Regions from separate parts of the Paenibacillus sp. FSL R5-0908 genome, predicted to be linked through region 1. Evidence: a T-box and tRNA genes for the amino acid it is inferred to sense, from the RefSeq annotation. Region 1 holds a T-box; the other holds one or more tRNA genes.
The links. The T-box of region 1 lies ahead of trpS (tryptophan--tRNA ligase). A T-box ahead of a tRNA ligase gene usually reads a tRNA of that ligase, here a tRNA-Trp.
Positions count from the first base shown of each region.

Region 2: it has a tRNA-Trp gene. The T-box ahead of trpS (tryptophan--tRNA ligase) is inferred to sense a tRNA for this amino acid. The anticodon was not compared.

Region 1 covers NZ_JBBOUV010000001.1:6,237,712-6,242,337, reverse strand. Annotated here, with positions in the region: gene MKZ09_RS28300 (alpha/beta-type small acid-soluble spore protein) at 110-340, opposite strand; gene MKZ09_RS28295 (aldose 1-epimerase) at 541-1,515, opposite strand; T-box leader at 1,650-1,889, shown strand; gene trpS (tryptophan--tRNA ligase) at 1,953-2,939, shown strand; gene MKZ09_RS28285 (hypothetical protein) at 2,941-3,129, opposite strand; gene MKZ09_RS28280 (metal-dependent hydrolase) at 3,235-4,236, opposite strand; gene cyoE (heme o synthase) at 4,469-4,626, shown strand, end outside.
Region 2 covers NZ_JBBOUV010000001.1:6,403,746-6,408,371, forward strand. Annotated here, with positions in the region: gene MKZ09_RS28915 (BMP family ABC transporter substrate-binding protein) at 1-886, opposite strand, end outside; gene MKZ09_RS28920 (AraC family transcriptional regulator) at 1,215-1,970, shown strand; tRNA gene MKZ09_RS28925 (tRNA-Leu) at 2,107-2,185, opposite strand; tRNA gene MKZ09_RS28930 (tRNA-Cys) at 2,200-2,273, opposite strand; tRNA gene MKZ09_RS28935 (tRNA-Gly) at 2,284-2,358, opposite strand; tRNA gene MKZ09_RS28940 (tRNA-Gln) at 2,365-2,439, opposite strand; tRNA gene MKZ09_RS28945 (tRNA-His) at 2,459-2,534, opposite strand; tRNA gene MKZ09_RS28950 (tRNA-His) at 2,578-2,653, opposite strand; tRNA gene MKZ09_RS28955 (tRNA-Trp) at 2,677-2,750, opposite strand; tRNA gene MKZ09_RS28960 (tRNA-Tyr) at 2,757-2,842, opposite strand; tRNA gene MKZ09_RS28965 (tRNA-Thr) at 2,848-2,923, opposite strand; tRNA gene MKZ09_RS28970 (tRNA-Phe) at 2,952-3,027, opposite strand; tRNA gene MKZ09_RS28975 (tRNA-Asp) at 3,038-3,115, opposite strand; tRNA gene MKZ09_RS28980 (tRNA-Met) at 3,141-3,217, opposite strand; tRNA gene MKZ09_RS28985 (tRNA-Val) at 3,235-3,310, opposite strand; tRNA gene MKZ09_RS28990 (tRNA-Glu) at 3,366-3,440, opposite strand; tRNA gene MKZ09_RS28995 (tRNA-Ser) at 3,459-3,551, opposite strand; tRNA gene MKZ09_RS29000 (tRNA-Asn) at 3,555-3,630, opposite strand; rRNA gene MKZ09_RS29005 (23S ribosomal RNA) at 3,691-4,626, opposite strand, start outside.

The DNA.
Region 1 (4,626 bases):
AATTAGAAAAACCCCCCACAACTTCTAGAAGAAGTGTGAGAGGTTTGAAAGCTAGTCGGCAATAGGCTTTTTAAGACCTTCGCCGGATAAAACACTTAAGATAACGATGTTACTGACGACCGGACAGTTGTTGTTCTGCCAGTTGTACTAGACGTTTAGTGATGTAACCTCCCAAAGAACCAGTTTCGCGGGAAGTGTAGTTCCCGTAATAACCGTCAGCTGGGATCGTTACTCCAAGCTCTTGTGCTGCTTCATATTTCAATTGTTGCAACGCTGCATTTGCTTGAGGAACTACAAGGTTATTGGAACGGCTGCTACGACCTTGACCTGCTTGACCCATGTGTGTCACCTCCTTCGCCCGTTGTGAAGATAGTATGAGCGCTAAGAGGCTAATTCATGCATGCTATCGAAAGGTTTTAAGGATGGTAATTATTAGTCGATTAAAAGTAAGGGTAGAAAGCCCAAATAACTAAGCTCGCACAAAAAATCGGCCTTCTCTTACGTAAACGCAAGGGAAGACCGATATAATGTATATCTGCTTTAATTCTCGGGATAGATCATTTCCAGCATAGTGGAAAGCTCAAGACTTTGACCTGGTTCTACCTTCAGCAAGCCCGTGAAGGAAGGGTCATCGGAAACGTTAGGAGCATCCGGAAGCCAGGTGTAAGGTTCGATGCACAGAAATTGATCGGCCGGCCCTTTGGTATACAGGACCCAGTGGCGGAAATGATTCTCGTCAGCTGTATAACGAAGACCATAACCATCATCGCGTAATAACAATGCTTCTACGGGCTGCTTGTCACCAATACGCAGAGCAGTATCAAAATTAGTTCCCTGGAGGTTGATTCCAGAATTTAGAGAATCTAGATCACCAAGTGGAATTAGATTGCCACTAGGGAGCAATTCATCGTTTAGTTCATAAATGCTGTTTACGGGCAGCTTGAGATTCCAGCGTTCAGGTTCTCCATCGATCATAAACCAGGTGTGATAACCGATCCCAAAGGGAATACGATGATCGCCGAGATTTGTAACCTTTAAAGTCTGGCTGAGCCGGGAATCCTGAAGCCTGAATGTCATTTCGAATTTGAGTGGAATGGGAAATTGCTCCATCCAGTGCGGATCATCTTCAGTAAGGAATTCAGTAGTGACTGCACAACCGTCCTCGTCTTCTTCAATATCGCTGACACACCAGGATTGAGTCCGGTGTAGGCCATGGATATGATTGTCACCTGCGGTATTCTGGTCAAATTGATAACTTGTACCCTCGAATTGAAATTTTCCTTTACGAATTCTTCCGGGTGGAATTAAGAGCGGGATGCCAAAATGGTAAGGTTTTTGCATAAAGAAAGCTTGATCGCTTTCATCAGGCCGCCGCAGAATTTCCCGTTGTTCCTTTACATCAAACAATGAAATCACGTTGTTTCCTAGTCGCGGCAAAAGCGTGACTTCCAGTTCGCGGCTGTGCAAAATATAAGTATCATAACCGCCCCACTGCCCTTTGGTCACCTGTTTCATGAGATATGCTCCTTTATCGTAACTGTAATCGAATAGAACATGGATAACCTTATCATAACAGATTTATGCGGAAGTGGTTAAGTGATTTGACAACTTCTCTTTATGGTTCTATGATGAAGGCATTAAATTATGATGAGAATGTGATGACGGGGACAAGTAGACAGGAAATGCACCTTCAGAAAGCCGGTGGTTGATGCGAACCGGTAGGACACTCCTGATGAATGGACCCCTGAGCGCCGCGCTTGAACGGGAGCAAGATGCCCTAGTAGACCGGCCGGATCTTCCCCGTTAACGGAAGACTAAGGCTGTTTCCTTTTGACTATACAAAGGTTAAGCAGCGAATAAGGGTGGCACCACGGTCTCACGTCCCTTGCGGATGAGGCTTTTTTTGCGTTCTCGGAAATCGGAAATTACATCTAACGGAGGTCTATATTATGTTGAAAAAAGTAATGTCAGGCATACAGCCGAGCGGTTCTCTAACTTTGGGTAACTATATTGGAGCACTGAAAAATTTTGTGAAGCTGCAAGACGATCATCAATGTTTCTTTATGGTTGTCGATATGCATGCGATCACCGTTGCTCAAGATCCTGCGGCACTGCGTGAGCAGTCTGAAGCTGTAGCTGCACTCTTTATCGCGGCAGGAATTGATCCTGTGCGTTCGAATGTATATATGCAGTCCCATGTGCCTCAGCATGCGGAATTGGGCTGGATCATGACTACGCTAACGGCAATGGGCGAGCTTGAGCGTATGACACAGTTCAAAGATAAATCATCAGGTAAGGATTCGGTTGGCGCGGGCCTATTCGTATATCCTTCTTTAATGGCAGCAGATATTCTTGTTTATAATGCGGATCTTGTGCCAGTAGGTGAAGATCAGAAGCAGCACTTGGAGTTGACACGTGATTTAGCTGGCCGTTTCAATAACCGTTTTGGCGAATTCTTTACGATTCCTGAACCGTATATCCCTGAAGTGGGCGCACGCATTATGTCTCTGGATGATGGCACTAAAAAAATGAGCAAGAGCAGCCCGAATGCAGGCAGCTATATTGCCTTGTTGGATTCGCCGGATGTGATCCGTAAAAAAATCAGCCGCGCAACGACTGATTCTGGACGTGAAGTGATCTTTGATCCGGCTAACAAGCCAGAGATTAGTAACTTGATGAGTATTTACTCGGAATGTTCTGGAATGTCCCTTCAGCAAATTGCCGATCGTTATGAGGGACAAATGTATGGTGGCTTTAAGAAGGATCTTGGGGAAGTGGTTGTATCCACACTTGAGCCTTTGCAACAAAGATATCATGAAATTCGCAGTTCAGGTGCGATCACTGATATTCTTGCCGAAGGTGCTGAACGTGCGCGTATTGTTGCAGCTGAGACATTGAATGGCGTAAAAGAGCGAATGGGCTTTCTGCCAGCTCGTTAATCTAATCAGAGCTTAAGCTTTCCTGTTTGCGTCTAATTCTGGCTTTGAGGATAAATCCCCAGCCAATATTCAATACGCAGAGAAAACCAAGCAGAAGTGCCAGCCAGAAGCTATAGCTGATCGCGATTGAAGCGGCAGTGAGAATAAGAATAGAAGAACAAGCGAACCAAAGTGAGAGTCCTTTACTCATTAAGAGCCTTCCTTTCCGTGTCTGCTAAAATGAATCCCGGAGTATTATAAAATACTCCGGGATTTTTTGTGATTATAGAATAGATCTCTCAGTAAGTCTACAGTTTCATCGTAAAGAACCAGGGTCGATGGAAAATCGTTTGTCGAGCTTATCACTGCTAAGCCAGCCTACATAAGTATTTAAAGGTTTATATTGGTTATCCATAACTAATACAGCCACAAAAGGGTATTGTTTGCGGTGTAAATAACGAACGTCTCCCCAGCGCACCATATATCCTGAAGGAAGCTCCTCCACTTCGGCAACCGCATAAGAGGTGAAATATAGAAAGGACTGAATATCTGGGTGCGACTTGGATATTTCCACAGCCGGATGATTCGAGCAGACCGCATGTTTGAACCATTCCAGACGGTTGTTCAGTAGCTGCCCAACGTCATAGCTGCCGTCTTTTTTCACTTTAACTACGTTCCAGCGTTTAAGTGAAATTGTAGGGATTACAATATAACGTTCGCCAGCATTATGGTGTATATCTTTAAGCTTGATGTTTCGTGTAAGGCGGGCATGAACAATCGTTCTCCAAATATAATAAAGAATGGTACAGGCGTAAAGCGTAATAAATAAAGGTTTGGGCGGCACAATCCCAGTGATCCAGAGTAGAATAGCTGCGATATGGCTGCCAAAAATAAATGGATCGAAAATGTGGATGATATTCCAGGCAATCCATTTCTCGGTAAATGGACGGGCGGCCTGGGTTCCATAGGTGTTAAACAGATCAGAGAAGACATGCACACCTACGCCTATGAAACCCCAGAGTGCAACATGGCTTAAAGCCGCCAAATCAGTAAATCCAAACAGAGGCCCTAAGACTAGGGCAATCAGAGCGGGCCACAAAATTAGAAAAGGTAAGGAGTGTGTGATTCCCCGGTGATTACGAATATATATTGCATTGTCCTTTAGTCTTAATGCGGTATCGGCATCAGGAGCCTGTGAGCCTAAAATCGTAGCCAGCATAACGGCCCCGGCCAGTTTAGGGTCAGAAGCAACGACAGGATCTACGAATGAAAGTCCGGCTAGCCCTATGCCCATAACTAAATGTGTAGCGGTGTCCATTGGTCAGTTCTCCTTTGTTGTTCGGAAGTACATTATTAATAATTACCCAAATACAGCTTAGGTTATTAACGGGCTGAAAATAAATATTGTCACGTAATTGTCAAATTCATGAACATACTGTGCCATGACTGTCAAAGTCTCCTCGGGTTTGATATGATAAAGTTAACAGCGAAGTCTATTTAGTGCTTCGGCTAGAACGTTAGAAGTTCGTTTAGAAGGAGGATCATTTGGTGTGGATAATCATATAACATTTCAAGCTTCTTCCGATTCTGCAGCTATGTCTGCAAAATCTCCACCGGAAGGTGCAAGTTGGCGTGATTTCATTACCGTAACAAAACCCGGTATTATCCGATCTAACCTCATCGCTGCCTTTGCAGGATATTGGCTGGC
Region 2 (4,626 bases), 170 kb from region 1:
TATCAATCTTTTTAATAGAAGAAGTAACAATTAGATTTGCTTTTTCACTATCCGTATCGTTAATCAACATTGCCTGATCGGAGTCTACACCGATTGCATATTTTTTCTTCTCTTTAGCTGCGTCAAAGATCCCAAGACCTGTACCCCCAGCCACGTTAAAAATAACATCCACGCCGGAGTTATATTGAATTAGAGACAGCTCCTTACCTTTTGCCGGGTTAACAAAATCACCAGCGTACGACACAGCCACTTTTACATCAGGATCAACGTACTGAGCACCTTGAATGTAACCGACCAAGAAAGCATTAATCCCCGGAATATCCATACCGCCCACAAACCCAATCACATTCTCAGGGGTAGCATTCGGCATATCCGATTGTGTAGCTAATGCTGCTACGGCACCTGCCAAGAAAGATACTTCATTTGTCGCATAAGACATGTTATACATGTTATCTGGTGCTTCATCGATGTCGGTATCATAATTAATGAATTTTTTGTCTGGATACAAGTCTGCCGTTGCATTAAACATCTCTGTAATTTCAGAACCGCCAGAAATAATTACATCCCAATCCTCGGAAGCGATATCGTTAAATGTTGGCTCCCATTTCGTTTTATCAACGCCCATTTCAACAACCTTTGTTACTGCACCTAGTTCATCCTTAACCTTTTGCAAGCCGTTATTAGCGGAATCAAAAAATGATTTATCCCCAAGTGTCCCCGGAATCAGCAATACAACCTTCAGTTTATCCCCTGAACCTGTTTCTCCACCCTCAGCAGCGTTTGATCCAGTATTCGCAGAAGAACCATTATTGGACGTGTTATTCCCACATGCTGTGACCAGAACCATCACCATTAATAACAACAAAGAAAGAACTTTTTTATTCATTACTCTATTCCACCCCTAATTTTAGTTGGTTAGTAATCCGCAGAATCCCCATCTTCACGCATTGTATAATTCACGGTTCAAATGGAAATTTTCTTTTTTCCAAATAAAGTATCATTAAAAGTAATAAATTTAACGTTTAGGCTCAAAAATAGCAATAAAAATACCATTATTATTAATAATCCGCTTTATTTCCGAACGAGATGGCCAGTCAGGTTGCGAACTTTCGGATTTATTGATACGATCATAACAAATATTATTAAAAATAATTATATGATTTCGGTCATAGTTTTGTACGATTCGGCTAAAACATAAGTATTGGAGGATCATCATGGATCGTGTTCTATATATTGTAAGTGCCACACATGAGCTAAATACTTATATCCCTCCACACCAGCATGAATGCTACGAACTAGTCTATTATTTACAGGGGGTAGGGACAACCAATGTTGGCCCCCGAAGTTACCATTTTCGCTCCTCTTCTTTCGCGCTTGTGCCACCCAATCATAAACATGACGAGCACCACCGTGAGGATGCAAATGTATTATTTGTAGGCTTCCACTCGGAACACCCTAATATGAGTAATCTGCTCGGCGTATATGAAGATGATAAAGATCAGACCGTTCTTCAAATCCTGCTGCGAATGAAAGCAGAGTTTACACGCAAGCAAGACGGATTCTCTGAGCTTCTAAACCTACAAATGAGCGAGATTACCGTCCATCTTATGAGGCTTCTTAGTGCCTCTGGATATCAATCCCCAACAGAAGACCGAGTACAATATGTCCTTAATTATATGAATGAGCATTATCGCCATAAATTGTCCGTCGAAACACTATCAGAAATGTCCGGATATAGTTACGATCGTTTTCGCCATCTGTTTAAAGAACGTTTCGGATCTTCACCTCTGCGGTATTTGCTGTTAAAACGCCTGGATTATGCAAAATCCCTATTACGTCATACTCAGATGCAAATCTCTGAAGTATCCGCTGCTGCAGGTTTTGTGAACGATGCCCAATTCTGCAATATGTTTAAACGAGAGATAGGTCTTACCCCGCGAGCATTCCGCATTAATAATCAATCAGGTTAATCACTAATCAGATTAAAAAAGCCGTTGATATAGAGAAACTCCTCTATTCAACGGCTTAATGCTGTAAACCCAAGAACATAAAGAAAAAAGGTTTGTAAGATTGCTTATAAAAGCATTCTTACAAACCTTTTTAAGATACCGGCGAGAGGACTCGAACCTCCACGGTTTCCCACTCGATTTTGAGTCGAGCGCGTCTGCCATTCCGCCACGCCGGCACATATGAACTAAATGGAGGCGCCACCCAGATTTGAACTGGGGATAAAGCTTTTGCAGAGCTTTGCCTTACCACTTGGCTATGGCGCCATGTAAATTTTGGAGCGGACGACGGGAATCGAACCCGCGACCCTCGCCTTGGCAAGGCGATGCTCTACCGCTGAGCCACGTCCGCATAAAATGGCTGGGGATATAGGATTCGAACCTATGAGTGACGGAGTCAAAGTCCGTTGCCTTACCGCTTGGCTAATCCCCAATAACATTTTAAAGTAAAATGGGGCGACTGATGGGTCTCGAACCCACGAATGCCGGAACCACAATCCGGTGCGTTAACCCCTTCGCCACAGTCGCCATATTAAGTTGAGATTGTTGCCATTATTCATTTTAAAGTAAATGGGGCGGCCGATGGGTCTCGAACCCACGAATGCCGGAACCACAATCCGGTGCGTTAACCCCTTCGCCACGGCCGCCATATTAAACTTTAGAAAGAACTTGGCAGGGGCAGCAGGAATTGAACCCACACCAACGGTTTTGGAGACCGTTGTTCTACCTTTAAACTATGCCCCTAAAAACTGGTGGAGGATGATGGATTCGAACCACCGAACACTCACGTGAGCAGATTTACAGTCTGATGCGTTTGGCCACTTCGCTAATCCTCCAAGGATGGTGCCGGCGAGAGGACTTGAACCCCCAACCTACTGATTACAAGTCAGTTGCTCTACCAATTGAGCTACACCGGCATGGCACTCATTCTTTTGTGATGATAAATGGTGGCTCGGGACGGAATCGAACCGCCGACACGAGGATTTTCAGTCCTCTGCTCTACCGACTGAGCTACCGAGCCATGATGAAAATGGCGGAACCGACGGGATTCGAACCCGCGATCTCCTGCGTGACAGGCAGGCATGTTAGGCCAACTACACCACGGTTCCAAAAGATATAATTGCTTAAGTTAATTGGTTGCGGGGGCAGGATTTGAACCTGCGGCCTTCGGGTTATGAGCCCGACGAGCTACCGGGCTGCTCCACCCCGCGTCAGTAAGAAAATGTTATGGTGGAGGCTGAGGGGATCGAACCCCCGACCCTCTGCTTGTAAGGCAGATGCTCTCCCAGCTGAGCTAAGCCTCCATAAACAACAATTGTTATTGTACCAAAGTCCACTAGGATAAATCAAGTGAAAATTTGGTGACCCGTATGGGATTCGAACCCATGTTACCTCCGTGAAAGGGAGGTGTCTTAACCCCTTGACCAACGGGCCATACTAATTAAAAATTTGTGGCGGAGAGAGAGGGATTCGAACCCTCGAGACGCTTGTGGCGCCTACACGATTTCCAATCGTGCTCCTTCGGCCAAACTCGGACACCTCTCCATATGGCTCCCCGAACAGGACTCGAACCTGTGACAACTCGATTAACAGTCGAGTGCTCTACCAACTGAGCTATCAGGGAATATTCATACCAGGCTTGATGCCTGAAAACTGAATCCGAAACAAATCTGCATTCTAAGTATAGGATAAGCCCTCGACCGATTAGTATTGGTCAGCTCCATGCATTGCTGCACTTCCACCTCCAACCTATCTACCTCGTCGTCTTCAAGGGGTCTTACTAATTGGGAAATCTCATCTTGAGGGGGGCTTCACGCTTAGATGCTTTCAGCGCTTATCCCGTCCGTACGTAGCTACCCAGCCATGCTCCTGGCGGAACAACTGGTGCACCAGCGGTACGTCCATCCCGGTCCTCTCGTACTAAGGACAGCTCCTCTCAAATTTCCTGCGCCCACGACAGATAGGGACCGAACTGTCTCACGACGTTCTGAACCCAGCTCGCGTACCGCTTTAATGGGCGAACAGCCCAACCCTTGGGACCTACTTCAGCCCCAGGATGCGATGAGCCGACATCGAGGTGCCAAACCTCCCCGTCGATGTGGACTCTTGGGGGAGATAAGCCTGTTATCCCCAGGGTAGCTTTTATCCGTTGAGCGATGGCCCTTCCATGCGGTACCACCGGATCACTAAGTCCGACTTTCGTCCCTGCTCGACTTGTAGGTCTCGCAGTCAAGCTCCCTTATGCCTTTGCACTCTGCGAATGATTTCCAACCATTCTGAGGGAACCTTGGAACGCCTCCGTTACTCTTTAGGAGGCGACCGCCCCAGTCAAACTGCCCGCCTGACACGGTCCCCGTACCCGGTAAGGGTACTAGGTTAGAACCTAGATACGATCAGGGTGGTATCCCAACGGCGCCTCCACCGAAGCTTGCGCTCCGATTTCTACGGCTCCCACCTATCCTGTACAGATCGTACCCAAATTCAATATCAAGCTGCAGTAAAGCTCCATGGGGTCTTTCCGTCTTGTCGCGGGTAACCTGCATCTTCACAGGTATTAAAATTTCACCGGATCTCTCGTTGAGACAGCGCCCAAGTCGTTACGCCATTCGTGCGGGTCAGA